Regions from separate parts of the Pseudomonas sp. MF09150 genome, predicted to be linked through region 2. Evidence: predicted binding sites of a transcription regulator. Region 2 holds the regulator's gene; each other region holds the start of a gene.
The links. The regulator FliA, encoded in region 2, starts transcription of late flagellar genes. The targets are predictions, from matches to a motif close to CTAAAGTTTNNNNNNNNNNNGCCGNTAA.
Positions count from the first base shown of each region.

Region 1: flgM (flagellar biosynthesis anti-sigma factor FlgM) is a predicted target of FliA. The motif match lies at 3,486-3,513, and genes of this name have one in related genera.
Region 3: AC19YX_RS15150 (methyl-accepting chemotaxis protein) is a predicted target of FliA. The motif match lies at 4,579-4,606, and genes of this name have one in related genera.
Region 4: AC19YX_RS01455 (methyl-accepting chemotaxis protein) is a predicted target of FliA. The motif match lies at 5,262-5,289, and genes of this name have one in related genera.

Region 1 is NZ_JCBCUS010000007.1:370,898-377,990, reverse strand. Features, by position in the region: gene AC19YX_RS25430 (glutamine synthetase family protein) at 1-233, shown strand, start outside; gene AC19YX_RS25425 (MFS transporter) at 304-1,680, shown strand; gene AC19YX_RS25420 (flagellar brake protein) at 1,763-2,509, opposite strand; gene AC19YX_RS25415 (flagella synthesis protein FlgN) at 2,606-3,073, opposite strand; gene flgM (flagellar biosynthesis anti-sigma factor FlgM) at 3,122-3,448, opposite strand; gene flgA (flagellar basal body P-ring formation chaperone FlgA) at 3,597-4,358, opposite strand; gene AC19YX_RS25400 (chemotaxis protein CheV) at 4,434-5,366, shown strand; gene cheR (protein-glutamate O-methyltransferase CheR) at 5,411-6,238, shown strand; gene flgB (flagellar basal body rod protein FlgB) at 6,493-6,900, shown strand; gene flgC (flagellar basal body rod protein FlgC) at 6,904-7,093, shown strand, end outside.
Region 2 is NZ_JCBCUS010000001.1:1,889,041-1,896,133, forward strand. Features, by position in the region: gene AC19YX_RS08535 (protein-glutamate methylesterase/protein-glutamine glutaminase) at 1-758, opposite strand, end outside; gene AC19YX_RS08540 (chemotaxis protein CheA) at 806-3,070, opposite strand; gene AC19YX_RS08545 (protein phosphatase CheZ) at 3,083-3,871, opposite strand; gene AC19YX_RS08550 (chemotaxis response regulator CheY) at 3,902-4,273, opposite strand; gene fliA (RNA polymerase sigma factor FliA) at 4,440-5,180, opposite strand; gene fleN (flagellar synthesis regulator FleN) at 5,177-6,007, opposite strand; gene flhF (flagellar biosynthesis GTPase FlhF) at 6,127-7,093, opposite strand, start outside.
Region 3 is NZ_JCBCUS010000003.1:482,689-489,781, reverse strand. Features, by position in the region: gene rep (DNA helicase Rep) at 1-61, opposite strand, end outside; gene AC19YX_RS15165 (putative bifunctional diguanylate cyclase/phosphodiesterase) at 329-2,002, shown strand; gene AC19YX_RS15160 (NorM family multidrug efflux MATE transporter) at 2,048-3,457, opposite strand; gene AC19YX_RS15155 (LysR substrate-binding domain-containing protein) at 3,608-4,528, shown strand; gene AC19YX_RS15150 (methyl-accepting chemotaxis protein) at 4,718-6,694, shown strand; gene AC19YX_RS15145 (ABC transporter six-transmembrane domain-containing protein) at 6,788-7,093, opposite strand, start outside.
Region 4 is NZ_JCBCUS010000001.1:339,188-346,280, forward strand. Features, by position in the region: gene AC19YX_RS01420 (MFS transporter) at 1-578, shown strand, start outside; gene AC19YX_RS01425 (alpha/beta hydrolase family protein) at 580-1,617, opposite strand; gene AC19YX_RS01430 (FMN-dependent NADH-azoreductase) at 1,874-2,482, opposite strand; gene AC19YX_RS01435 (LysR substrate-binding domain-containing protein) at 2,610-3,518, shown strand; gene AC19YX_RS01440 (MmcQ/YjbR family DNA-binding protein) at 3,530-3,874, shown strand; gene AC19YX_RS01445 (DUF1294 domain-containing protein) at 3,871-4,299, opposite strand; gene AC19YX_RS01450 (undecaprenyl-diphosphate phosphatase) at 4,296-5,126, opposite strand; gene AC19YX_RS01455 (methyl-accepting chemotaxis protein) at 5,417-7,051, shown strand.

The DNA.
Region 1 (7,093 bases), on a different contig from region 2:
ACGAACTGGAACCGCAAGCCGCGATCCAGGGTGAATTCGAAGTGCCGGACAGTTTGTCACTGCCTTGTACCTTGCATGCGGCCCTTGAACGTCTGAAACGTAGTCCATTGGCCAAGGAACTGTTCGGCAAAGAGTTCATCGAAGGCTACATCGCTTCGAAGACCATGGAGTTGACCAGCTTCTTTGATGAAATTACTCCCTGGGAACGGCGTGTTTTAGCGGCCCAGGCCTAACTGAACCGTCGCCGTCGGGCTGTCGTGAAGACGGCCCGACACTCAATTCAAGGAGCCGCTCGGAACGCCGATGCGCCAAATCTGGAAATCCTTTCGAGCGCTTTATTTCGCCTCGCTGATGATGCTTATCGGCTCGGGCTTGCTCAGCACTTATCTGGCATTGCGCCTGGCCGCCGACCATGTCGATGGCTTATGGGTCGGTGCCTTGATGGCGGCCAACTACTTCGGCCTGGTCCTGGGCGGCAAGATCGGCCATCGGCTGATTGCCCGGGTCGGGCACATCCGCGCCTACGCCACCTGTGCCGGTATCGTCGGGGCTGCCGTTCTCGGCCATGGCCTGGTGGACTGGCTGCCGGCCTGGCTGGTGCTGCGGGTGATCGTCGGCCTGGGCATGATGTGCCAGTACATGGTCATCGAGAGCTGGCTGAACGAGCAGGCCGAGGCCAAGCAGCGTGGACTGGTGTTCAGCGGCTATATGATCGCTTCGTACCTGGGGCTGGTCCTGGGGCAACTGATTCTGGTCATGCACCCGGCCCTTGGCCTGGAACTGCTGATGCTGGTAGCCCTGTGCTTCGCTCTGTGCCTGGTACCGGTGGCCATGACCCGTCGCATTCACCCGGCGCCACTGCACCCGGCGCCGATGGAGCCACGCTTCTTTATCAAACGCGTGCCGCAATCTCTGAGTACGGTGCTGGGGGCGGGGCTGATTGTTGGCTCGTTCTACGGCCTGGCGCCGCTGTACGCCTCTCAGCAGGGGTTGAGCACCGAGCAGGTTGGTCTGTTCATGGGCTGCTGCATTTTTGCCGGCCTGCTGGTGCAGTGGCCGTTGGGCTGGCTCTCGGATCGTTATGACCGGGCGATGCTGATTCGCTGCTTTGCGATGTTTCTGGCGGTGGCGGCGCTGCCCCTGGCGATCTTTCCGAGTGTGCCGCTGGAGGTGCTGTTTGCCTTGGGTTTCCTGTGTTCGCTGGTGCAGTTCTGCCTGTATCCGTTGGCGGTGGCTTTTTCCAATGACCATGTCGAAGGCGATCGCCGTGTGTCGCTGACCGCCATGCTGCTGGTGACCTACGGTGTGGGCGCGAGCATCGGGCCGTTGGTGGCGGGCGTGCTGATGAAGCTGTTCGGCAGCCAGATGCTCTACGCGTTCTTCAGTTTCTTCGCGTTGGTCCTGGTGTGGCGGATCCGGCCGAAGGCGGTGACCAATCTGCATCAGGTCGATGATGCCCCGCTGCAGCACGTGGCGATGCCGGACAGCATGTCCAGCTCACCACTGGTGGCGGCTCTTGACCCACGGGTGGATGAGCAAGTGGTGCAGGATCAGATGCAGAACCCCGTCGAGCCGGTGGCCGACGAGCCAGCGGCTGATGAGTCGCCGGCAACCGAGGCTGAGAATGAGGTCAAGCCCGAGGATGAGGGGCCGCATCATCTCAGTGGCGCCAGGCCTTAGGGTCTGGCGGTTGCCGGAAGGCGGCGCAAAAAAAACGGGCAGTCACCGCAAGGGGCTGCCCGTTTTCATGTCTGGCGTTGGCTTACATGTCGTCTTTATCGAAGCGCCGTGCTTCGCGTTGCAGCTGATAGACGAAACGCTCGACCTGGCGCTGTACCAGGCCGCTCATATTATGAAAGCGGACCCCGGCGAAGGTGATATCGATGCGCTCTTCATAGTGCAGATACCGCAGCTCGACGGGAGCAGTCATGCTGCCGAAGGGCAGGGCGGCGATAAAACGTTCGTAGACTTGGCCCAGTTGCAGACGCTCGGAGATATCGCCTTCAAAGCGCAGTTTGCAACCGGTGGCCGAGATATCCAGCAGCTTGCCGCGGATGGACTCCTTGAGCTTTTCGCCGTCGAGTTCGACGTTGACCAGTTGCGAAAGCTTGAGCGCTGCGCGGAAGGCGCTGCGGCGCTGGTGATAGACCACTTCGTCCGGCAGGGTGCCACGGTAGCAGCGACCGTTGTTGGACTCATCAAGGGTCGGGGTGCTGGTGCTTTCCCAGGCGATACGCACGCCTTCATGGAAGCCTTCGACGCGAAATGGCTCGCCGGCCAGCATGAAACGTTCACCGTCGCGGGGAATCATTTCATCGAGGGCAATCATGTTGCTGTCGCGATCGACTTCGACCAGATAGCTCTGAAAGCGCTGGCTGCGCTCATGGAAGGTGATGATCAGCGGGTCATGGCTCTCTTGTAGCATCCGCAGGTTCGAAGCTATCTCCAGAGGAGTGGTGAGAACCTTAGGGGGCTGCGGAGCATCTTCCGCGCTTGGGGCATTGAACACGGTTCATCAGTCTCCAGACAAAATACGACTACACGCAAGAGCCAGCATTTTGCCAGCATGTTTCGCAGCTTGATAGGGCGCGCACATTTTCCGGGGTCAAGCCTGACTGAGCGGGCGCGGCTTCGCAAGCAGGGAGGTCGATCCGCGGGCGTCATACAGTGCGGGGCTTTCGCCGCCGTTGAGGATTTTCAGCTGGTTCGCGGTGGTGGCCTGCTGAACCTGGATCGAGCGACCGTTGAGTTCATTGGTCGCCTGACACTCGGCGAGCAGCTCGGTCAGCACATCGCTTTGCTCAAGCAATTGCGGGCCGATCGAGGAATGTTCGGCGAGTTGCTCAAGGCCGGCGCGACTGGCGGGTAGGTTCAGGCTGGCAAGAATCTCGCTGCGCTTGCGGCCATGCTGTTCGAGCAGAATGATCAGCGCATGTTTCTGCGCCAGAATATCCTCCAGTAGCGGCATGTCGCGGCCGTACAGAGCGAGGGATTCGGTCTTCAGCAGTTCCAGCAATTGTTGAGCTGGAGCAAAATCTTCAGTGATCAGTTGCAGTAAATTAGAGTCGTGCATGGCTGGCCTTGGGTTTTAAGCGTCCAAAAGCCTGGCGCAGGCCTTTGGCTAGCGCTGGGCTTCGAAATTGAGCAGTTTGCTGGCTACACGGTTGCTGTCGACTTTATAGCTGCCATCGGCAATCGCTGCTTTCAACTCGGCCACGCGGGCTTTGTCGACGGCAGGCTGATCGCGCAGCTTGTCAGTGACCTTTTGCAAACGCTGAGCCTCATTGCTGAGGTGTACCGATTCCCCGCTTTTGGTGGTACTGGCTTGTTCAGCCGGGGTAGCCAGCGGCGCAGACTTGTCGGTGTCGCCGATGTCTTTGTTGGCGCTGGTACGCGTACTGCCGGTAAGTGAGGGGGAGCTGTTTAAACGGCTGAAATCGATGACCATGATAAAAAAACCTCTGGGTATTTGGACGCTTGCCATGTTTTCGGCCATACCCTGGAAAACTTTAGGCGCTATTGTCGATTAACCAACGCCCATGGCTGCGGCCCGCATGGACCACAGTTTAGGGAAGGGCGGGCTTGTGCGCCAGTTCCTACATTGCGACTTCTACTTGGCCGGGAGCGGTAATCCGGGCCTTGATCACACGTTTCGAGTTCAGGTTCTTGACCCTTATCTGCTCGTTCATGCCGCCGTTGGACAGTGCTTCGCCGGGCATTCGCACGTTCAGGGTGCCGCTGCGGGCAGATATCACTACTTGATCGCCCTTGCGCACCACCTCGGCCTGCTCCAGGTGCAGTTGGGTAATGACTTGATCGGCGACCATTGGTCGGACAAGTTTCTGCCCAATGGCATCGTCGACCGAGGTCAGGTAACCCTGGTTGATCTGGCTGATGTCACGTTCACGCAAAGTGACCTCCTCCGGCGCAATGATACCGGCGCGCTTGAGGGGGCGGGTCGTGGTCACCACTTCGCGAAACAGTTTGACCTGGGCCGGCACGAACACGGTCCAGGGCGAGGCGCCGTCGCAGCGAACCTTGACCGTGACACGGCCAATGGGCTGCGCCGGGCTTTCAAGGGTGGCTGTCAATTCCTTGTCGCAATTGGGCATGCGCATGCGCGGATCGAGTTGGGCAACCGTGATTTCATAGCGTCCGGCGGTTTGACTGGTGGCCAGATAGTCTTCTACGGTGAATTCAAGAAACCCTTGAGTGACGCCGATAAGTAGATCAGGCAGGGTGACCGAGTCAGCAAGGGCAGGGCCGCCAGGGTTGAAAATAGACAAAACTGACAGCGCGCAAAGTAATTTGCGGCAGTTTGATGTCAGGCGTCGGAAAAGTGTCGTTTTGGCGTTCATAACAGTTAAAAAGCAAGCCCCGTGCCGTTTAGCGATGAGCGTGCGTCGGAACTTAAAGCTTTGGGGAGTCTGGGCATGGCGGGTGTAATGGATGCGGTTAACCAGCGCACGCAACTGGTTGGGCAGAATCGCCTGGAGCTGCTGCTGTTCCGTCTGGACGGCCAGCAGCTTTACGGGATCAACGTGTTCAAGGTTCGGGAAGTGTTGCAGTGCCCGAAACTGACCTTGATGCCTAAATCCAGTCCTGTCGTGTGCGGTGTCGCAAGTATTCGCGGGGCGACCATCCCGATCCTGGATCTGGCGATGGCCACCGGTTCGGGTGGTTTGAAAGACCTGAGCAACCCGTTTGTGATCATCACTGAGTACAACACCAAGACCCAGGGGTTTCTGGTGCGGTCGGTGGAACGTATCGTCAACATGAACTGGGAGGAGATCCATCCGCCACCCAAGGGCACCGGTCGCGATCACTACCTGACGGCCGTGACCCGGGTTGACAATCAGTTGGTCGAAATCATCGATGTCGAGAAGGTGCTGGCGGAAGTGGCGCCGACCTCGGAAGTGATTTCAGTCGGTGTGGTGGACGTCGAAACCCAGCACAAGGCGATATCCCTGCGGGTACTGACCGTCGACGATTCGTCGGTGGCACGCAAGCAGGTGACACGCTGCCTGCAGACGGTTGGCGTGGAAGTGGTCGCGCTGAACGACGGCCGCCAGGCCCTGGATTACCTGCGCAAGCTGGTGGACGAGGGCAAGAAGCCGGAAGAAGAATTTCTGATGATGATTTCCGACATCGAGATGCCGGAGATGGACGGTTACACCCTCACGGCCGAGATACGCAACGATCCGCGCATGCAAAAACTGCATATCATCCTGCATACTTCGTTGTCAGGTGTATTCAATCAGGCGATGGTGAAGAAGGTCGGTGCCGATGACTTTCTTGCCAAATTCCGTCCTGATGACCTGGCATCCCGGGTAGTCGACCGGATCAAAGCAGCAGACAACAGCTAGGGGCATCGGCTCTTGGCGGTCATACGATTTAAGAGGCGGCATCATTGTCTACGGGTAATTTGGATTTCGAACAGTTCCGGGTCTTCCTGGAAAAAGCCTGTGGGATCTTGCTGGGTGAGAACAAGCAATATCTGGTATCGAGCCGTCTCAACAAACTGATGGAACAGCAGGGCATCAAATCCCTGGGTGAGCTGGTGCAGCGTATTCAGACCCAGCCGCGCAGCGGTTTGCGCGAGCAGGTGGTGGATGCCATGACCACTAACGAAACCTTATGGTTTCGCGATACCTATCCCTTTGAGGTCCTGAAGAACAAGGTCCTTCCCGAAGCGATCAAGGCCAGTCCGAACCAGCGCTTGCGCATCTGGTCGGCCGCCTGCTCGTCGGGCCAGGAACCCTACTCGTTGTCGATGTCGATCGACGAGTTCGAACGGACCAACATGGGTCACCTGAAAATGGGTGTGCAGATCGTTGCCACCGATTTGTCCGGCACCATGCTCAACAACTGCAAGACCGGCGAATACGACAGCCTGGCGATTGGCCGCGGCCTGTCTGCCGAGCGCCTGCAACGCTACTTCGACCCGAAAGGGCCGGGGCGCTGGGCGATCAAGGCGCCGATCAAGAGTCGGGTGGAGTTCCGCTCGTTCAATCTGCTGGACAGCTACGCGAGCCTCGGCAAGTTCGACATCGTGTTCTGCCGCAACGTGTTGATCTACTTCTCCGCTGAGGTGAAGAAGGACATCCTGATGCGCATTCACAGCACCTTGAAGCCGGGCGGTTACCTGTTTCTTGGCGCATCCGAGGCGCTCAACGGCCTGCCTGATCATTTCCAGATGGTTCAGTGCAGCCCGGGGATCATCTACCAGGCGAAGTAGGCCGGGTGGAGAGCGAGTCGATAAAAGGAGGCCCTTGTGCCTCCTTTTTTGTGCCTGGTCGTTGCCGGGGCGCGGCGTAAAAGCGGCAGTGAGGTTGCCGCTTTGCTGGCGCATCGCGGAAATCCATTGCCGCTTTTCTGGCATTGCCGCCTTGCCGCTACCGGCGAAGCCTTGATTTACGGGGCTTTTGCACTTGGCACGGGGCTTGCTATATCCAGATTACGAAAAATCAGGTCACCCAAAGGTTTCCCGACATGAGCATCAGCTTCGATAAAGCGCTCGGTATCCATGAACAGGCTCTGGGCTTTCGCGCCAAGCGCGCCGAAGTTCTGGCCAACAACATCGCGAACGCCGACACCCCGAACTACAAGGCTCGGGATCTGGATTTCTCCGCCGTGCTCGCCGAGCAGAACGAGAAGACCAAGAACGGCACCTTTGCCTTGAACATGACCAACAGCCGTCATATCGAAGCTGAAGGCATGGGTAACGGCGACGAGTCGCTGCTGTACCGCACGCCGATGCAGCCTTCCATCGACCAGAACACCGTGGACGCCCAACTGGAACAGTCGAACTACGCCGAGAACTCGGTCAACTTCCAGGCCAGCTTCACGCTGCTCAACAGCAAATTCAAAGGGCTGATTTCGGCCCTGCGCGGAGAGTAATCCATGTCCCTCGCCAGTGTTTTCAATATCGCCGGTAGCGGCATGAGTGCTCAGACCACTCGCTTGAACACCGTCGCCAGTAACATCGCCAACGCCGAGACCGTGTCGTCGAGCATCGACCAGACCTACCGTGCCCGCCACCCGGTGTTCGCCACCATGTTCCAGGGTGCGCAGAGCGGTGGCAGCCAGTCGC
Region 2 (7,093 bases):
GCTTCCTTGACGCTGATCCGGCACAGCTTGTCCAGACGCTCGGCAAAAGCCTTGGTGAAGGCCGCTGGCATGTGCTGGATCAAGACGATCGGTGCCGGGAAGTTGGCCGGCAACTGGGTCAAGACCCGCTGCAAGGCAACCGGACCGCCAGTAGAGGTACCGATGGCCACCAGTTTGTAGGCTTTGCGTTTCGGTGCCGGCGACGAAGCGCTGGCCGCCGGAGCCCGGGCAGGCGCAGGAGCCGGTGCGGACGGACGCGGCGCAGCACTGCTGCTGCCGAAGCTGCTGATACCCGATGGCGCAGGCGCCGGGGCGGCAGCCGGCTGCGGAGCCGGAGTGCTATAGCTGCTGAAACGACGGTTACTGCGCGAGATGCTGTGGACTTTCTCGCACAGCAGCTGCTTGACCTTCTCGGGATTGCGCGAGATGTCTTCGAAGTTCTTGGGCAGGAAGTCGACCGCACCAGCATCCAGCGCATCGAGGGTTACCCGGGCGCCTTCATGGGTCAGCGAGGAAAACATCAATACCGGGGTCGGACAGCGCTGCATGATGTGCCGCACCGCCGTGATGCCATCCATCATCGGCATCTCGTAGTCCATGGTGATCACGTCCGGCTTGAGTGCCAGGGCCTGATCGATCGCCTCTTTGCCATTGGTCGCCGTACCGACGACCTGGATGTTCGCATCCGCTGAAAGAATTTCCGAGACGCGGCGGCGGAAAAACCCCGAATCGTCCACCACCAGGACTTTGACTGCCATAAACACTCCGTTAGGCGGGGCGAGGCAAATCGCCCCGCCACCCCGAATCAAATACGCCGTGCGGCGTAACGCTTGAGCATGCTTGGAACATCGAGGATCAGTGCAATGCGGCCGTCACCGGTAATGGTGGCGCCGGACATGCCCGGGGTCCCTTGCAGCATCTTGCCCAATGGCTTGATGACCACTTCTTCCTGGCCGACCAGTTGATCGACGACAAAGCCGATCCGCTGGGTGCCCACCGAAAGGATCACCACATGGCCTTCACGCTGCTCTTCATGAGCGGCGGAACGGACCAGCCAGCGCTTGAGGTAAAACAGTGGCAACGCCTTGTCGCGCACGATCACCACTTCCTGGCCGTCGACCACGTTGGTGCGCGACAGGTCCAGGTGGAAGATCTCGTTGACGTTGACCAGAGGGAACGCAAACGCCTGGTTGCCCAGCATGACCATCAGGGTCGGCATGATCGCCAAGGTCAACGGCACCTTGATCACGATCTTCGAGCCCTGGCCTTTGGTCGAGTAAATATTGATCGAACCGTTGAGCTGGGAAATCTTGGTTTTCACCACGTCCATGCCCACGCCGCGTCCGGAGACGTCGGAGATCTCGGTCTTGGTCGAGAACCCCGGGGCGAAAATCAGGTTGTAGCACTCGGTGTCGCTCAGGCGATCAGCGGCATCCTTGTCCATCACTCCACGCTTGACGGCAATGGCGCGCAGCACATTCGGGTCCATGCCTTTGCCGTCATCGGAGATCGACAGCAGGATATGGTCGCCCTCTTGCTCAGCGGCCAGGATCACCTTGCCACCGCGCGCCTTGCCCGAGGCTTCGCGCTCTTCCGGTGACTCGATACCGTGGTCGACCGCGTTGCGCACCAAGTGGACCAGCGGGTCGGCCAGGGCCTCCACCAGGTTCTTGTCGAGGTCGGTTTCTTCGCCGACCAGCTCCAGGTTGATCTCTTTCTTCAGCTGCCGCGCAAGGTCGCGAACCAGGCGCGGGAAGCGCCCGAACACTTTCTTGATCGGCTGCATCCGGGTCTTCATCACCGCGGTCTGCAGGTCAGCCGTGACCACGTCGAGGTTCGACACGGCCTTTTGCATGGCTTCATCGCCGCTGTTGAGGCCCAGGCGCACCAGGCGGTTACGCACCAGCACCAGTTCGCCGACCATGTTCATGATCTCGTCCAGGCGTGCGGTATCAACCCGTACGGTGGTCTCGGCTTCACTGGCGGGTTTTTCTGGCGGTGGCGCTGCGGCGGCACGTGCCGGAGCAGGAGCTGCAGCGGCCGCTGGAGCCGCAGCCTTGGGAGCTTCGGCCTTGGGCTCGGGCTTTTTCGCCACGGGCTTGGCCGCCACCGCAGCCGCGGTCGCAGCGGCTGGAGCGGCAGAACCGGCACCCGCCACCTCGGAAAATTTGCCCTTGCCGTGCAACTCGTCGAGCAGGGATTCGAATTCGTGATCGCTGATCAGGTCGCTGCCGGCTGCAGCCGCAACGGGCGCGGTAGCTGCCGGTACCGAAGCGACGGCAGACTCGAGCGCGTCCACGGCAAAGTTGCCCTTGCCATGCAACTGATCGAGCAGTGCTTCGAATTCATCATCGGTAATTTCGTTGCTGTCGCTCGCACCCGGCGTCGCTGCTTTCGCCGCGGCAGGTTCGCTCGCTGCAACGGCATCCGGGGCGAACTGGCCCTTGCCATGCAACTGGTCGAGCAAGGACTCGAACTCGGCATCGGTGATTTCGTCGCTGGCCGCATCGCTGCTGGCCACCGGAGCAGCCGCAGGCGCCTCGGCTTCGGCCTTGGCGGCGTTGAGCGAGTCCAGCAGCAGCTCGAATTCGTTATCGGTGATATCGCCCGATTCGCTTTCAGCCACCGGCTCGGCCACCGCTTCAGCCACTTCGGGCTCCGCTGCCACCTCTACCGCAGCCGCAGGCTCTGCCAGACGCGCCAGAGCCGCGAGCAGCTCCGGAGTCGCTGCCGTGACCTGGGTCCGTTCGCGGACCTGGCCGAACATGCCGTTCACCGCGTCCAGCGCTTCGAGCACCACATCCATCAGCTCCGAGTCGACACGACGCTCACCCTTGCGCAGGATGTCGAAGACGTTCTCGGCGATGTGGCAGCACTCCACCAGCTCATTGAGCTGGAGGAAGCCGGCGCCCCCTTTAACAGTGTGAAAACCGCGAAAAATTGCATTGAGCAGATCCGCATCATCCGGTCGGCTTTCCAGCTCGACCAGTTGTTCGGACAGTTGCTCTAGAATCTCGCCGGCCTCAACCAGGAAATCCTGAAGGATCTCTTCATCGGCGCCGAAGCTCATTAATGGGTGCTCCTAGAATCCAAGGCTGGAAAGCAAATCGTCTACATCGTCCTGACCGGACACAACGTCTTCACGTTTATCGGCATGAATCTGCGGACCTTCACCCTTGGCGAGATGTTTTTGCGGATCTTTTTCAGCCAGGATCGATTCGCGGTCATGTTCGATGCCCGCAAAACGGTCGACCTGGCTGGCCATCAAGACGAGTTTGAGCAGATTGCTTTCGACTTCCGTGACCAACTGGGTCACGCGCTTGATCACCTGGCCCGTGAGGTCCTGGTAATCCTGCGCCAACAGAATGTCGTTGAGATGGCCGGAAACGGTCCGGGTCTCCTGTTCGCTACGCGTCAGGAAACTGTCGACGCGCCGTGCCAGCTCGCGAAACTCTTCAGCCCCGACTTCGCGACGCATGAAGCGCCCCCAGTCAGCGCTCAAGGCCTGGGCATCGTTGCTCAGGCCGTTGACCAGCGGGGTGCTGCTTTCCACCAAATCCATGGTGCGATTGGCCGCAGCCTCGGTCAGCCTGACCACATAGGACAGGCGCTCGGTGGCATCCGTGATCTGTGAAACTTCCTCGGCTTGCGGCATATGCGGGTCAATCTGAAAATTGACGATCGCGCTATGCAGCTCGCGGGTGAGCTTGCCGACTTCCTGATACAGGCCGCGGTCACGGGTCTGATTGAGCTCATGGATCAGTTGCACAGCCTCGCCAAACTTGCCTTTTTCAAGGCTCTCGACCAGTTCGTGGGCATGTTTTTTCAGGGTCGATTCAAAATCGCCCAATGAAGATTCGTTATGCTCCATAGCTCCCCCGTGGCGCAATGTCTTCGCGCATCAACCGATGCGTTCGAAGATTTTTTCGATCTTCTCTTTCAACGCCTGAGCCGTGAATGGTTTCACTACGTAGCCATTGACGCCGGCCTGAGCCGCTTCAATGATCTGTTCACGCTTGGCCTCGGCAGTCACCATCAGCACCGGCAGGTGCTTGAGCTTCTCGTCGGCGCGCACGTGGCGCAGCAAATCGATACCGGTCATGCCAGGCATGTTCCAGTCCGTTACCAGAAAGTCGATGCTCCCGCTGTTGAGGACCGGAATGGCGGTAGTACCGTCATCGGCCTCGACCGTGTTGGTGAAACCCAGGTCACGCAACAGGTTTTTTATGATCCGCCGCATCGTTGAGAAGTCATCAACGATGAGGATTTTCATGTTCTTGTCCAATTCGACCTCCAAGCAGTCTTAAACGCGCCCAGCACCTGAACGCGCCATTCAATCAATACGACGTAACACTCAACGACTGCATGGAATACACACTGCAAGACCGGTGCGGCATCACGCCTTACCGGTCCCGTTCGCAGTGTCCCCACACTGCCTGTCAGCGCGCTCGCCACTCCCCCAAACGCCCCCGCAAGCGGGCCGCGCACTGGCTGTGTAACTGGCTGACCCGCGATTCGCTGACCCCCAGGACCTCACCGATTTCCTTGAGGTTCAGCTCTTCGTCGTAGTACAGCGCCAAGACCAGTCGCTCACGCTCCGGCAAATTGGCAATCGCGTCCGCCAGCGCCGCCTGGAAGCGTTCATCTTCCAGATCGCGTGACGGCTCGAGATGAGCACTCGCGCCATCCTCATGCAGCCCTTCATGCTCGCCGTCCTGCAAAAGGTCGTCGAAGCTGAACAGGCGGCTGCCCAAGGTGTCGTTCAAAATCCCGTAATAATCGTCGAGGCTCAATTCAAGTTCGGCCGCAACTTCGTGATCTTTAGCGTCACGACCGGTTTTAGCTTCAATTGAGCGAATGGCATCACTCACCATCCGTGTATTGCGGTGTACTGAACGTGGCGCCCAATCGCCCTTGCGCACTTCGTCGAGCATCGCCCCACGAATACGAATCCCGGCATAAGTCTCGAAACTTGCGCCCTTGCTCGCATCGTACTTGGTCGACACTTCGAGCAAACCGATCATCCCGGCCTGGATCAGGTCTTCGACCTGAACACTGGCCGGCAGCCGTGCCAGCAGGTGGTAGGCGATACGCTTGACCAGAGGCGCATAGCGCTCGATCAATTCATATTGGCTGTCACGCGCCGACTTCTTGTACAGGTTGTAGCCGCTGGCTGTCATAGCACCGGTCCTGCTGTTTGCTGCACTAGCCGCTCGACAAAAAACTCCAGATGCCCACGTGGGTTGGCAGGCAACGGCCAGGTATCGACTTTTTGCGCAATGGCCTTGAACGCCAGCGAGCACTTCGAACGAGGAAAGGCTTCATAGACCGCACGCTGCTTTTGCACGGCCTTGCGTACGCATTCGTCGTAAGGAACTGCACCGACGTATTGTAAGGCCACGTCCAGGAAGCGATCCGTGACCTTGGTCAACTTAGCGAACAGATTGCGACCCTCCTGCGGGCTTTGCGCCATGTTGGCCAGGACCCGGAAACGGTTCATGCCGTAGTCGCGATTGAGCAGCTTGATCAGCGCGTAGGCGTCAGTGATCGAGGTCGGTTCGTCGCAGACCACCAGCAGAACTTCCTGGGCCGCGCGGACAAAACTGACTACCGAGTCACCAATACCCGCAGCAGTGTCGATGACCAGCACATCGAGGTTGTCGCCGATATCACTGAAAGCCTGGATCAGGCCGGCATGCTGGGCCGGGCTCAGGTGCACCATGCTCTGGGTGCCGGAGGCGGCAGGCACGATACGGATCCCGCCCGGGCCCTGGAGCAACACGTCGCGCAGCTCGCAGCGGCCCTCGATGACGTCAGCCAGGGTACGTTTGGGGGTCAGGCCCAGCAGGACGTCGACATTGGCCAGGCCCAGGTCGGCGTCCAGCAGCATGACGCGCCGGCCGAGCTCAGCCAGGGCCAGTGACAAGTTCACTGACACGTTAGTCTTGCCGACGCCACCCTTGCCGCCGGTCACCGCAATCACCTGTACGGGATGCATGCTGCCCATGTTCTTTCTTTACCTTGTCTTACTTAGACGGGGCCACATAACTGGCTGCGCGTTCACCGTTGGAACAATGCATGGCAGACCATCGATGTAGATACGGTGCAATCTCTTCATGACCACCCTCATCCAACCCGTTTTGCGGGGTTGTGATAGAGGTCCGCGAACATATCGGCCATGGCTTCTTCGCTGGGTTCTTCCTGCATCTGCACGCTCACTGCGCGACTGACCAACTGGTGCCGACGCGGCAGGTGCAGATCGTCAGGAATCCGTGGCCCATCGGTCAGATAGGCAACGGGCAACTCATGACTGATCGCCAGGCTCAACACTTCACCGAGGCTGGCCGTTTCATCCAGTTTAGTCAGGATGCAACCGGCCAACCCGCAGCGCTTGTAGCTGTGATAGGCGGCGGTGAGCACCTGTTTCTGGCTGGTGGTGGCCAGGACCAGATAATTCTTCGATTTGATCCCGCGACCGGCCAGGCTTTCGAGCTGCATGCGCAGGGCCGGGTCGCTGGCTTGCAGGCCGGCGGTATCGATCAGCACCACGCGCTTGCGCAACAGTGGGTCGAGCGCCTGCGCCAGGGACTGGCCCGGATCGACATGGGTCACCGACACATTGAGAATCCGCCCCAGGGTCTTGAGCTGTTCCTGGGCACCGATACGGAAGCTGTCCATGCTCACCAGCGCGATGTTGTGCGCGCCGTACTTGAGCACATAACGCGCCGCCAGCTTGGCCAGGGTGGTGGTCTTGCCCATGCCGGCAGGGCCGACCATGGCGATCACGCCCCCCTCTTCCAAAGGCTCGACCTCAGGGGTCACGATCATCCGCGCCAGGTGCGCCAACAGCATGCGCCAGGCCTGACGGGGTTCGTCGATTTCAGTCACCAGCGCCAGCAGGTCACGGGCCAGGGGGCCGGACAAGCCGATGCGCTGCAGGCGACGCCAGAGGTTGGCCTGCTCCGGACGACTGCCTTGCAGCTGACTCCAGGCCAGGGAACCGAGCTGGACTTCCAGCAGTTCGCGCAGGCCATTGAGTTCGAACCGCATCGAATCGAACGCCCGCTGGTCAATGCCGTCTGCCGCGACAGGG
Region 3 (7,093 bases), on a different contig from region 2:
CCAAAAGAGGGCCGCCGACGTAGTTCACGGCTTCTTGCTGCCGGGGATTGAGTCGGGACATGACGGAAAAGGGAGTCTGTTGCGAAATGGGCGGGCATTTTAACAGGCTGGACAGATTCTGCTGCCTCTCTCCGACTTGTGACGCAACACGCGATCTAAATTTGCCGGTTTTGATACTTTCCCGCAGGATGCGCGCTGAATATGCGTCTAATGTTCGAGTTAGAGCGGTACAAGAAATTGCGTTTGATAATCAATACCATTTGTCATTGTTTATTCGCGCGTCATAATGCCCACCGCCAACTTCTTTTGCAGAGTCTAGGGAGCTAGCTTGTCTAAGCCTGTCGAACCCTTGCGTTTGCTGCTACTGGCCGAAGAGCCGGCATGGGCAGCGTTGTTGCGCGAGTGTCTCGCTCCGTTGGGAGACTCGGTTGTGCTGATCAGTGCCCCGACCTGGGATTCTGTCAGCCGTCTGTTCAATGACGATCGCAGCGCGGTCTTGTTGACCATTGCCTCCTTGCAACCGGCCCCCGGTCGCTGCAGTTTGCCCACCGTCCTGCTGTTGGACCACGAACCCTCGGTGACCCCGGTGGGTGTCAGTGACTGGCTGATTCGCAGCGCCCTGAACCCCGATATCCTGCGGCGTTGCCTGCGCCATGTGCGTGAGCGCGGCGTGCTGGAAACCACGCTGCAGCGCCTGGCCGAACAGGACCCGCTGACCGGTATCGCCAACCGACAGGGGTTCCAGACCCTGCTTGCCGCGCGCCTGGTTGAAAACGAAGGACGCGGGCTGGCACTGGGGCACCTGGACCTCGACAACTTCCGGCATGCCAACGACGCCCTCGGCCACCAGGCCGGCGACCGCTTGATCCTGCAGGTGGTCTCGCGGCTCAAGAGCCAGCTTGAGGCCGGCGATCAACTGGCGCGCCTGGGCAGCGACGAGTTTGCCTTGCTGATCGATACACGCCGTGCGCCGCAGCGGGCCGAATGGATGGCCGAGCGCATTACCGAGGCCATGGCCGAACCCTACTGGATCGACGGCGAAAGCCTGCTGATCGGCTGCAGCCTGGGCGTGGCCCATGCCCGGGCCAATGCCGGGGCGGACCCGCTGATGTGGCACGCTCACATCGCCATGCAGCAGGCCAAGAGCACCCAGGGCTGCACCTTTCATATCTTCAATGAACGCATCAATCGCAATGCCCGCAGCCTCGCCGATCTGGAAAGCGAACTGCGCCGAGCCTTGCGCCGCGACGAGCTGGAGCTGCATTACCAGCCGCGCCTGAACCTGCATGACGGACAAATCGTCGGCCTCGAGGCCCTGGTGCGCTGGCGCCACGGCGAACGGGGCCTGCTGCCGCCCAGCGAGTTCGTGCCCCTGGCCGAGCAGAGCGGGCTGATCGTGCCCTTGGGGTACTGGGTGATTTCCCGTGCCCTGCGGGACATGCAGGCCCTGCGTGAGCGCGGCTTGCCGCCGCTGCACATGGCGGTCAACCTGTCGTTCCGGCAGTTCCAGGACAGCCAGTTGCTGTCGACCCTGAGCCGGCTGATTGCCGAGCGCGGCGTCGAAGCGCAGTGGCTGGAGTTCGAACTGACTGAAACCGCAGTGATGCGCCGCAGTGACCTGGTCAAGCAGACCATGGACGCCCTGGGGCGCCTGGGCGTGCGCTTTTCCCTGGACGACTTCGGCACTGGCTTCTCGTCCTTCGTGCACCTCAACAGCCTGCCGATCGCCCTGCTCAAAATCGACAAGAGTTTTGTCGGCGGCATGGAGCTGCGCGAGGAGAACCGCAAGTTGGTGCACGCCATGATCAACCTGGCGCACAACCTCAACCTGGAAGTGGTGGCCGAGGGGGTCGAAACACCGGAGCAACTGGCCCTGCTGCGCGGCTTCGGGTGCGACCAGGCGCAGGGGTACCTGATCAGCAAACCGCTGCCCCTGGCGGAGTTGGTGGAGTACCTGACCTTTGGCAGCAGCCAGCGATCCATGGCGGACGTGGTGAGCTAACCCGCCTGGCGAGGGGGCAATCCCGCTCGCCAGTTCAACCGATCTTTACGAATCCACCTGGGCCGAGGCATAGGCCGATGGCTGCACCTGGGGCTCCAGGCGCAACATGCGTTTCATCCGCCATTCGAAGGCCAGGGTCAGGCTGATGGCGGCGCACGCCAGGCCCAGGGCCAGGCCCCACCACACGCCGGTCGGCCCCCAGCCCAGGGTGAAGGCCATCAACCAGGCCGCCGGGGCCCCGATCAACCAGTAGCAGCCGAGGCCGACGAGGAAGGTGGTCTTGGCGTCCTTGAGCCCGCGAATCGCGCCCATGGCGATGGTTTGCGTGCCGTCGAACAGTTCGAACCAGGCCGCTACCGCCAACAGGCTCACGGCCAGGTTGATCACTTCGCGGAAGGCCGGGTCATTGTGGTCCAGGAACAGCCCGATCAACTGATTCGGCAGCAGCCAGAACACCATGGCAAAACACAGCATCGCTACCGCACCGAAGGCGATCCCCACCCGTCCCGCCAGGCGCGCGTCGAGCAATTGCCCAGCGCCGTAGTGCTGGCCGATGCGCATGGTGATCGCATAGGAAATCCCCGCCGGCACCATGAACGCCACCGAAACGATCTGCAACGCGATCTGGTGCGCTGCCAATTGGGTGCTGCCCATGGTGCCCATGCACAGCGCGGCGAAGGCAAACAATCCGACCTCGACCGCATAGGTGCCGCCGATGGGCAGGCCCAGGCGCCACAGCTCCCGCAGGTAGTGGCGGTTGAGCCGCGACAGGCCCTGGCGCAACGGATAAGCAGCGTACGCCGGGTGCTGCCGGATGTGCCAGGCCAGAGCCAGGGCCATGCAGTTGGCGACGATGGCGGTCACCAGGCCGATGCCCATCAGGCCCAGTTTCGGCAGGCCGAACATGCCGGTAATCAGTGCGTAGTTGAGCAGGAAGTTGGCCACGGTGCCGCCCAGGCTGATGACCATCACCGGCGTGGCGCGGCCGATAGCGCTGGTAAAGCCGCGCAAGGCCATGAAGCTCAGGTAGCCGGGCAGGGCGAAGGGCAGAATCAGCAGGAACTGCGCGGCGGAGTCGACGTTGGTTTCGGTCTGGCCGAACAGCAGCAGCACCGGCTTCAGGTTCCACAGCAGCAGGCCTGCCACCAGCGCCATCAGCCAGGCCAGCCAGAGCCCGGCCTGGGTCAGGCGCGTGGCGCCTTCGATGTCGCCGGCACCCTGACGAATCGCCACCAGGGTGCCGACCGCGGCAATTACCCCGATGCAGAAAATCGACACGAACGAATAGCTGGCCGCGCCCAGCCCGCCCCCGGCCAGGGCCTCTGGGCTGAGCCGGGCCATCATCAGGGTGTCGGTGAGGACCATCAACATGTGCGCCAACTGCGAGGCGATCAGCGGCCCCGCCAGCCGCAGGATGGCCCGGAGTTCGGTACGTGCTGGATGCTGCATGGTCATCAGGCTCGGCAATGGGCAATGGGTCAAGAGCGCTGATTCTCGGCGCTTGTGGCGCATTGCACAAAAGGATAAAAACGATTACTGGCATGATTAAAACTCATGCGAACTCGTTTCTGGTAGCGTGGCCGCACCGCCCACGGAGAGCGTTACATGTCTCGTCGTCTTCCTGCCCTGTATGCCTTGCGCGCCTTTGAGGCTGCGGCCCGGCACAGTTCGTTCACCCGCGCGGCCGAAGAGTTATCGATTACCCAGAGCGCGGTCAGCCGACATATCCGCACCCTGGAGGAGCACTTCGCCTGCCGGTTGTTCAAGCGCAGCGGGCGTAACCTGCAACTCACGGAAGCCGCGCGCCTGCTGTTGCCGGGCGTTCGCGAAGGCTTCAGCGCCCTGGAGCGGGCCTGTAATACCTTGCGCGCCGAGGATGACATTCTGCGGATGAAGGCGCCGTCGACCCTGACCATGCGTTGGCTGCTGGCGCGGCTCAGCCGTTTTCGCCACCTGCAGCCGGGCAACGAGGTGCAACTGACCAGCGCCTGGATGGACATCGATTCGGTGGACTTCAACCAGGAACCCTTCGATTGCGCGGTGCTGCTGAGCAACGGCCACTTTCCGGCGGACTGGGAGGCCAGCTACCTGTTTCCCGAGCTGTTGATCCCGGTCGGTGCGCCGAACCTGCTCAATGACCAGCCATGGGATGTGGCGCGCCTGGCCGTCACCGAATTGCTGCACCCGACCCCGGACCGCCGCGACTGGCGCAGCTGGCTGGAGCGCATGGGTTTGTCCGATCAGGTCTCGCTCAAGGGCGGGCAGGTCTTCGACACCCTGGAGCTGGGGATGATTGCCGCGGCCCGGGGCTACGGCGTGTCCATGGGCGATTTGCTGATGGTCGCCGAAGATGTGGCCCAGGGTCGGCTGAGCCTGCCGTGGCCGACTGCGGTGGCCAGTGGCGAGAACTATTACCTGGTCTGGCCGAAAACCCGGCCCGGAGGTGAACGTTTGCGCCGCCTCAGCGATTTTCTCCAGGGCGAGGTCCAGGCCATGCAATTGCCTGAGGTAGAGCGCCTCGGCTGAAACGATGTAGCGCCCGTGGGAGCGGCCTTGAGTGATAACCGTGCGAATTGCTCAAGTATTCATCGTTGCCGCCGAATCCTAGAAAGTGGAACTTGCGTCCTGCAGCGTTCCCCCCGTCCCCCTTACTGGAAAATTTTGCCGAGCACGCGACCTGATCAGGATGATCCGGGCTCTCGGTCAGGAGCCGTCATGCCTCAACCCCGTGCCCGTATTGCCTCACAGCTGGGCCTTGCCCTGGCTGTGATCTTGGCGATCGTGATCAGCGGCAGTGCCGTTTTTGCCCTGCGTTCGCTGGATTCCGCCAACCTCGACACGCGGGAAGAGCACCTGGCCAGCGAAGCGCGGCTGCTGGCCGATCAGCTCAACACGTTCCACAGCACCCTGCGCGAAAGCACCCAGCGCCTGAGCGGGCTGTTCGAAAAACGCTTCAGCGGCGGCCTGAGCCTGCACCCCGAGCAGCCGGTGACAGTGGCCGGCACCTCCACGCCGGGCCTGCACCTGGGCGGCCAGGTGTTGAACAACAACTTCGAGGAGGTCGACGAGTTCAAGCAGATGACGGCTGGCGTGGCGACCGTGTTTGTCCGCAGCGGCGATGATTTTGTCCGCGTCAGCACCTCGCTGAGCAAACAGGACGGCAGCCGCGCCATCGGCACCTTGCTCGACCATGCCCACCCGGCCTACCAGAAGCTCATGGCGGGGCAGGGTTACGTCGGCCGCGCGCTGCTGTTCGACCGCTCCTACATGACCCAATACACGCCGGTGCGCGACAGCAGCGGGAAGGTGATTGCGGTGTTGTTCGTCGGTTTCGACTACACCGATGCGCAGAACGCCCAGTTCGACAATCTCAGGCGCTTCCGCATCGGCCAGACCGGTTCTCTGGCCTTGCTGGATGAGCAAAACAAATGGCTGGTTCCGCCTGCCGGCGTGCAGGCGCTGGATCAGGCGCTGCCGACCATGGCCGAGCTGATTCGCCAACCGGGCAAGGGCCGCTTCTGGAGTGACAAGGCCGAAGACTTCTACAGCCTGGCGGTGCCGTTCGAGGGTGGCCCCTGGGCGGTGGTGGCGAGCATGCCGAAAGCGGAAATCCGCGCGGTGACCTGGAGTGTCGGCCTGCGCCTGGTCATCGGCAGTCTGCTGGCGATGCTGCTGGCGGTTGGCGCGGCGGTCTGGCTGTTGCGCAGCAAACTGGCGCCCCTGGCAGACCTGGTGCGTCAGGCCGAGGCCCTGGGCGCCGGCGACTTGAGCGTACGGCTGAATGTGTCCAGCCAGGATGAGATCGGCCAGTTGGCGCGCAGTTTCAACCAGATGGGCGAAGCCCTGTCGACTATGGTTGAGCACATCCGCCGGGCGGCCCAGGAGGTCAACGGCCGGGCCCAGGCGTTGTCCGGATTGTCCGGTGGCGCCTACGAGGGCATGGAGCAGCAGTCCGGCGAAATCACCAGCATGGCGGGCGCCGTGGAAGAGTTCAGCGCCACCTCGCTGAACATCGCTGACAACATGGGCAACACCGAGCGCCTGGCTCAGGAAAACGCCCAGCAGACGCGCATCGGCCGCACCTCGATGGAAGAGGCTTCATCCTCCCTGGAGCAGATCGCTAGCGCCCTGAACAGCACCGCCACGGTGATCAACACCCTGGGCCAGCGCTCCCAGGAAATCGGCGGCATTGTCGGGGTGATCACCGCCATTGCCGACCAGACCAACCTGCTGGCGCTCAATGCGGCCATTGAAGCCGCCCGGGCTGGTGAGCAGGGGCGCGGATTTGCAGTGGTGGCCGATGAGGTGCGCAACCTGGCCTCGCGCACCCGTGAGGCAACCGATGAAATCTCGGTGATGATCGGCAGCATCCAGCAGGAAACCGGCAACGCCATCAGCACCATGGAGCAGGGCAACCGGTTGATGCAGGAGGGCCTGTCGCGCAACGCCAATGTGGCTTCGGCCCTGGCCCGGATCGATGAACAGAGCCGCAGTGCCGGCCAGCAGTTCGCCGCCATCACCACCGCGACCCAGGAGCAGAGCAGCACCGCGACCCTGCTCAGCAGCAACCTGCAAAGCATTGCCCAGGCCAACAGCGAGCAGCGTGAAGTGGTGTCCAACCTGGCGATCACCGCCAAGGAACTGGAAGCTCTCGCCGCCGACCTGCGTCACGAAGTCGACCGCTTCCGCTAAAGCGCGTCGCACACCTGTAGCCGCTGTCGAGCCTGACTGCGCTGGCCTGATGGAACACCGGGCAGTGGCCGCGCGCTGAGCGGCGCTCGGCGGCTACAGGCCGGGGTCTACCCGCTTGCCGATATCCCGCAGGCGGGCCAGTTGGTCGACCATGGTCGGCGCCTCGTCCAGGCTGCTGACAAAAGTCCACAGGTAGGTCATCACCGCATACACATGGCCGGCCTTGACCGCTGGCGACAGGGCCAACTGGCTGATGGCGACCACAAACAGCGCCGCCGCCACCGTGCCGAGAAACAGGTAGGCCACCGCTTCGCGGTCCGAGAGCCGGATGCGTAGGCGCGACAACACCCGGTAATGGCGCTGCAACGACGCCGCGCCGACCCGGGCGACCATGCCGAT
Region 4 (7,093 bases), 1.5 Mb from region 2:
TGGTGCGTGGCGAGCGCCTGCCGTTCTGGGCGGTGTTCGGGCGCATCGCCCCCTATGGCGCCAGCCTGAGCCTGGCCTCCATCGGCTACGGCACCCTGACCACCTTTATTACCCTGTTTTACCTGAATCGCGGCTGGACCGGCGCCGCCTACTGCCTGACCGTATTTGGCGTGTGCTTCATCGTGTCGCGGCTGTTGTTCATCTCCGCCATCAGCCGCTTCGGCGGCTTCAGGGCCGCTATCGCCTGCATGAGCATCGAGACCCTGGGCCTGGTCCTGCTGTGGCTCGCGCCCTCCACCGCCTACGCCCTGATCGGCGCCGGGCTGACCGGTTTTGGCTTGTCACTGGTGTACCCGGCGCTGGGCGTCGAGGCGATCAGGCAGGTGCCCAACAGCAGTCGCGGTGCGGGCCTGAGTGCGTATGCGGTGTTTTTCGATCTCGCGCTGGCGATTGCCGGGCCGTTGATGGGGGCGGTGGCGCTGAACCTGGGGTATTCATGGATCTTCTTCTGCGCGGCGCTGCTGTCCGTCACCGCGCTGGGCCTGACCCTGCTGTTGCAGCGCCGCTCCAACACCTGACTCACTGATCCGCGGTCTGCATCCCGGCGCGGCTGGATTTGCCCAGGGTGTGGGCGAAGAATTTGCCGGCCTCGGCAATCAGGTTGCGGTGAATGTCCTCGCGGTCGACGCCATCGGCATCGGTGCACAGCGCTGGCATCGCTGCCAATTGCGCTTCGCTGCACGGGGCCATGAACACGAAATGCCCGGCGCCGGCCAGCAGCTTGAAGTCCGGTGCCACAGGCAGCTTGCGTGCCAGGGCCGCGGCGTTCTTGTCCAGCGCCACCAGTTTGTCGCCGTCGCCACTGTAGAGCAGCACCGGTACATGCACGCCCGCCAGGGTATGGCGACCGAACTTGAGGCTCAGCGGCGCCATCAGCATCAAGGCATGCACCCGGGCATCCGCCACCGGCTGCAAATCATCGCGATCGACGATCAGTTCACCCTGGGTATTGCAGGCATCCCGGTCATCGGGACGTTCCTGGCAATAGCGCCGCAGGCGATCCAGGTCCGGGGTGGCGCCCGAAAGAATCAGCGCGGTTTCGCCACCGGCGGAATAGCCGATCACCCCCACCTGATCGGCATTGACGAAAGGTGACAGCATCGGGTCGGCCAGGGTCGCGGTAATGGCTTCGGAAATCTGGATCGGCCGCCCATAGAGGTTGCTCAAGGTTCCGAGGCGGCTGTGGTCCTTGGAGTTGTCCCCGGGGTGGATCACCGCCACCACCACGAACCCCTTGCGGGCCAGGGAGGTGGCCAGATCGTGCAGTGCCAGCGGGGTGCCAGTATTGCCATGGGACAGCATCAGCATCGGGAAACGACCAATGGCGACCTTGGCATCCTGGGTCGCCGCCACTTGGTATCCCTCAAGCGTGCTGTTGTGCTCGTAACCGGTGGATGGATAAAAAGCGATGGCGCGCATGGGTTGCAGATCGAGCGGGTCGAGAAAGGTCATCTCGTGATAACCGACGCTCCAGTGCGGGTGCTGTGCAGGCGCGGCCTGCACCGAAATCAGGCTGCTGAGCAGGCAGATCAGTAACAGTGCACTGAGACGTTTCATGGGACGCCCACCTTTGCGGCTGGATCGAGAAACCCTTTGCCCCTGCCCTCCCTTGCAGCCAAGGCCTTGCAACACATCTGGCGAACGCTGGCAGGGGAACAGGCAAAAGACCGATGAACTTCTATCTGCATAACCTGGGCCAGAAGGCGTGAAAGGCAAAAACAAAAAAACTCCGTACTCTGATCATTTTCGACACTGATCAGAATACAGAGTTTAGTGCGCGTTACCGCACCCGGATTAAGTCTTTACACAAGTATTACGCGGCGGCGAATTGCTCTTCGATCTGCGCCTGGGCGTCGTTCAAGGCCTTGCTGCGCACTTCTTCACCGTACGCCAGGCCGTGGGCGCGGACGAATTCCAGGTCGGTGATGCCGATAAAACCCAGCATGACCTTGAGGTAATCTTCATGACCGACGCCGGTTGCCTGGCCCACATGCAGGCCGCCGGAGGTGGAAACCACCACAACTTTCTTGTTGCCGCACAGGCCTTCAGGGCCGGCTTCGGTGTAACGGAACGTCTGGCCGGCCACTGCAATGCGGTCGATCCAGGCCTTGAGCTGGGTCGGAATACTGAAGTTGTACATCGGCGCAGCAATTACTACGGCGTCAGCCGCCAGGAACTCGGCCAGGGTCGAAGCGCTAAGCTCGGCTTCGTGCTGCAGCGCGGCGTCGCGCAATTCGGCCGAGGTGCCGGCGGCAAGCAACGTGGCGGCGGAAAAGTGGCTGATGGCATCGCTGGCCAGGTCGCGGTAGGTGACCACCACCGATGGATCGGCGGCTTGCCAGGCGGCCACCACGTTGTGGCTCAACTGACGGGAGGCCGAGTGGTCGCCAAGGATGCTCGAATCGATATGCAACAGTTTCATGTGGGATCTCCAAGTGAGGATCGCCACCGGGCGATCAAGTGGGGGTGATCCTACAGATGAAACCAATAGCTGATTAGTCGGCATAAATGCGATAGTTCGTCTCATCAGTGGAACAGTCGAGCCCGTCATGCAAGACCTCAACGATCTTTATTACTTTGCCAAGGTGGTGGAAGCCGGTGGTTTTGCCGCCGCCGGGCGCCTGCTGGGCATCCCCAAGTCCCGCCTGTCGAGGCGTATTGCCCAGCTTGAAGAACGCCTCAATGCGCGCCTCCTGCAACGCACCACGCGGCAATTGAAGCTGACCGCGGTCGGCGAGCGCTATTTGCGCCATTGCCAGGCCATGCTGCTGGAGGCGGAAATGGCCGACGAAGCCGTGGCCAGCATGTCCAGTGAGCCCCGTGGGCGCTTGCGGGTGTCCTGCCCGGTGGGCCTGGCGCACCAGTTCCTGCCACAGGTCATCAGCACCTTCCTCGGCAAACACCCCCATGTTCAGCTGGAAATGATGCTGCTCAATCGCCGCGTCGACCTGGTGACCGAGGGCATCGACGTGGCCCTGCGTGTGCGCGAACTGGGGGATGAAGACCCGCTGCTGGTTACTCGCCGCCTGCGCCAGGCACAGACGGTGATGGTCGCCAGCCCCGACTTTCTGCGCGAGCGCAGCATCAGCCACCCGCAAGACCTGCACCAGGTACCGGTGCTCGGCGCCCTGGAAGCCGATCGCCAGGTGCATTTGCGCATGTTCGACGAACAGGGCACCCAGTTTGATTTGGCGCTGGAGGCGCGGCTGGGCATCGACGACTTTATCGTGCGCAAGGCCTGCACCCTGTCCGGACTGGGCTTCACCGTTCTGCCGATGATGTACTGCGAGGAAGAACTGCAAACTGGCCAGCTGGTGCAACTGCTGCCCCAGTGGTCGCTGCCGGGCGGCTGGCTGCAGGCGGTTTATCCCCATCGCCGCGGGTTATTGCCGGCCGTACGGTCCTGGATCGACCACCTGACCGAATCCTTCAAGAGTTGCGGAGACCGAACCCTGTGAAAGCCAAACCCATGAGCGAAGACGATGTGGCGCAATTCTGCCTGGCCTTGCCCGGCGCCCGGGAAGACTACAAGTGGGGTGGCGTGCGGGTGTTTTCCATTGCCGGCAACAAGATGTTCGCCCTGCAAGGCCTGCGGGGCGACTCCCTGGCGTTCAAGGTCGACAAGGAGTTGTTCCTCGGCCATGTCGACCGCCCGGGGCTCCATCCCGCACCTTACTTGGCGCGAGCCCATTGGGTGATCATGGACACGCCCTACCCGCTGGTCGCCGGCGAGCTGCAAGAGCTGCTGCGGCGCTCCCATCAATTGGTGGTGGCCAAATTGCCGAAACGGGTACAGGTAGGGCTGCTGCTCTAGAGCAGGTTCGACAGCCCGGCGTCGAGAAACAGCCGGTCGATCCAGAACACTTGGTGCACCGCCACGATCAGCCAGAACAGCGCCTGGTACGAGACCTTGCGCGTCTTGTGCCGGAACACTTGCTGCGCCAGCAACGCGCCGGGCCAGCCACCGGCCAGCTCCAGGGCGTGCAGGACCTTTTCCGGCGTGCGCCGGCCGTTGTTGCGGGCCTGGCGCTTGTCGTACCCGTAGAGCGCAAAGGTCAGGCCGCTGACGACCCCATAACCGACCAGGGGTAGCAGCGATACCCCCTGCTGCCATAGGGACAGCGAGCCGAACAACGGCAGCCCGCACAGCAAGGCGAACGCCAGCCACTTCAGGCGTGGGTGCGCGACCGTCGTCCCGCTGTTGCGCCCGGGGCGACCACTGCTCCGTGGCTCGCTCAAGGCTTGGCCGCCGCCCAGTCCACCCAGCCAAACTGCCAGGTGGCGAGGATCAGCAGGCCGAACACGATCCGGTACCAGGCAAACGCGGCGTAGCTGTGGCTGGCGATGAACTTGAGCAGGCCCTTGACCGCGATCATGGCGAAGACAAACGCGGTCACGAAGCCGATGGCGAACACCGGCATATCATCGGGCTGGAACAGATGACGGTACTTGTAGCCGGAATACACCGCCGCTCCGACCATGGTCGGCATGGCCAGGAAGAACGAAAACTCGGTAGCGGTCTTGCGCGACAGGCCGAACAGCAGGCCGCCGATGATGGTCGAGCCGGAGCGCGACGTGCCGGGAATCATCGCCAGGCATTGGGCGAAACCGACTTTCAGCGCGTCCTGCCAGGTGATGTCATCAACGCTGTGGGCATGGACCTCATGCTCGCGGCGCTCGGCCCAGAGCATGATCACCCCGCCGACCACCAGGGCCGTGGCCACCGTGATCGGGTTGAACAGGTATTGATGGATCAGGTCGGCAAAAATCACCCCCAGCACCACGGCCGGGAAAAACGCGATCAGCAAGTTGACGGTAAACCGCTGGGCGTTGCGTTGCCTGGGCAGGCCCACCACCACGTCGAAGATCTTGCGCCGAAACTCCCAGACCACGGCCAGGATCGCCCCGAGCTGGATGATGATGTTGAACGCCATGGCGCGCTCACCGCCAAAGTCGAGCAGGTCCGCCACAATAATCTGGTGGCCGGTGCTGCTGATGGGCAAAAACTCTGTCAGCCCCTCGACAACCCCAAGTATCAACGCCTGAGCGGCGGTCCAAAGATCCATCAATCCCCCATAAGGCCGTGCTGCAGCAGGCCCTGATCGTTTTTTTTTAGTGTTCACTGCGATGAGCGTAGCGGTGGTGCGCGCGCAATAGGATTAACAACAACCGATGAAAAATCCGTGAAAAATCAAGCCGGATTCAGGTTTTCCGCTGCGGGGCCGAAATCCTATCAGACATGCATGAATAACGCTTCGACCTTGTCTGGCCGACAGGCTCGGCGCCCCGGGCCGACAAGGTGCCTGAATACTCGCGACTATTGATGACAAGAACAACAAATCGGAGTGACGCAATGATGAATAGCTTGCGCAATGTATCGATCAGCCGCCGGCTGTGGCTGATCCTGATAGTCGCGGTGCTCATGCTATTGACCCTGGGCATGTTGATGCTCAAGCAGATCCACAACGATCTGTATCAGGCCAAGGCGCAGAAAACCCAACATGTGGTGCAGACCGCCAACGGTGTGCTGGCGTATTACCAAAGCCTCGAAACCGCCGGCACCCTGAGCCGCGAGGCTGCGCAGAAACAGGCCCTGAGCGTGATTCGCGGCTTGCGCTACGATCAGAACGACTACTTCTGGATCAACGACCTGACCCCGGTGATGGTCATGCACCCGGCCAACCCCAAGCTTGAAGGCCAGAACCTCTCGGCGATCAAGGACCCGGATGGCTTTGCCCTGTTCAACGAGATGGTCAACATCGCCAAGACCAAGGGCGCCGGCATGGTCGACTACCGCTGGCCGAAGCCCGGGGCGGACGCGCCGGTGCAGAAAACCTCCTATGTCCAGTTGTTCCAGCCCTGGGGCTGGATCATCGGCTCGGGGGTGTATATCGATGACATGCAGGCCGAGTTCTACACCCAGGTCCGTCAGGCGTCGTTTATCGGCCTGGGCATTGCGCTGCTGATGGGCCTGCTGGTGGCGCTGATCGCCCGCAGCATCGTGCGCCCCCTCCAGGAAACGGTGCATGCCATGGCCAATATCGCCAGCGGCGAAAGCGACCTGACCCGCACCCTCGATACCCACGGCCAGGATGAGGTCACGGAACTGGCGCGGCATTTCAACGGCTTTACCGCCAAGTTGCGCCTGGTGGTCAGCCAGTTGCAGGTGTCCGCCGGTGCCCTGGAGCAGTCCTCGGCAGACCTGGGCAGCAACGCCAGCCAGGCCCAGGAACGCAGCCAGCAGCAATCGCAGCAGATGGAGCTGGTGGCCACCGCCATCAACGAGGTGACCTACGGCGTGCAGGATGTGGCGAAAAACGCCGAGCATGCCGCCAGTGAAATGCGCGATGCCGAGGCCCAGGCGCAACAGGGCCAGGTCAATATCGACGGCAGCCTGCAACAGATCGACCGGCTGTCGAGCACCATCGACCAGGCGGTTGAAGTGATTCGCACCCTGGCCGCGGAAAGCACTCAGATCGGCAGTGTGCTGGAGGTGATTCGCTCGATCGCCGAGCAGACCAACCTGCTGGCGTTGAATGCGGCCATCGAGGCGGCCCGCGCCGGCGAACAGGGTCGCGGCTTTGCGGTGGTGGCTGATGAGGTGCGGTTGCTGGCACAACGCACGCAGAAATCCACGGCCGAGATCCAGTCGATGATCGAGCGCCTGCAGAACCATTCCGAAGCCGCGGTCAAGGTGATTGGCGACAGCAGCCGTGCCTCGCAGATGACCATCGAACAGGCCGGTCTGGCCGGCCAGAGTCTGAATGCCATCGGCCAGGCACTGCGCAACCTCAACGGGCTCAACGCCTCCATCGCCAGTGCCACCCTGCAGCAGGCCCATGTGGTCGAAGACATCAACCAGAACGTGACCCAAGCCGCAGGCCTGTCCCACAGCACGGCGATGGCGGCCGAGCAGTCCAGCGCCGCCAGTCGCCACCTCAAGGAGCTCAGCGAGCAGCTCAACGGTCTGTTGCGCCAGTTCCGCGTCTAGGTCCCGGCGGTGGCGGGCCCTGCCCGCCACCTTCGCCGCGCT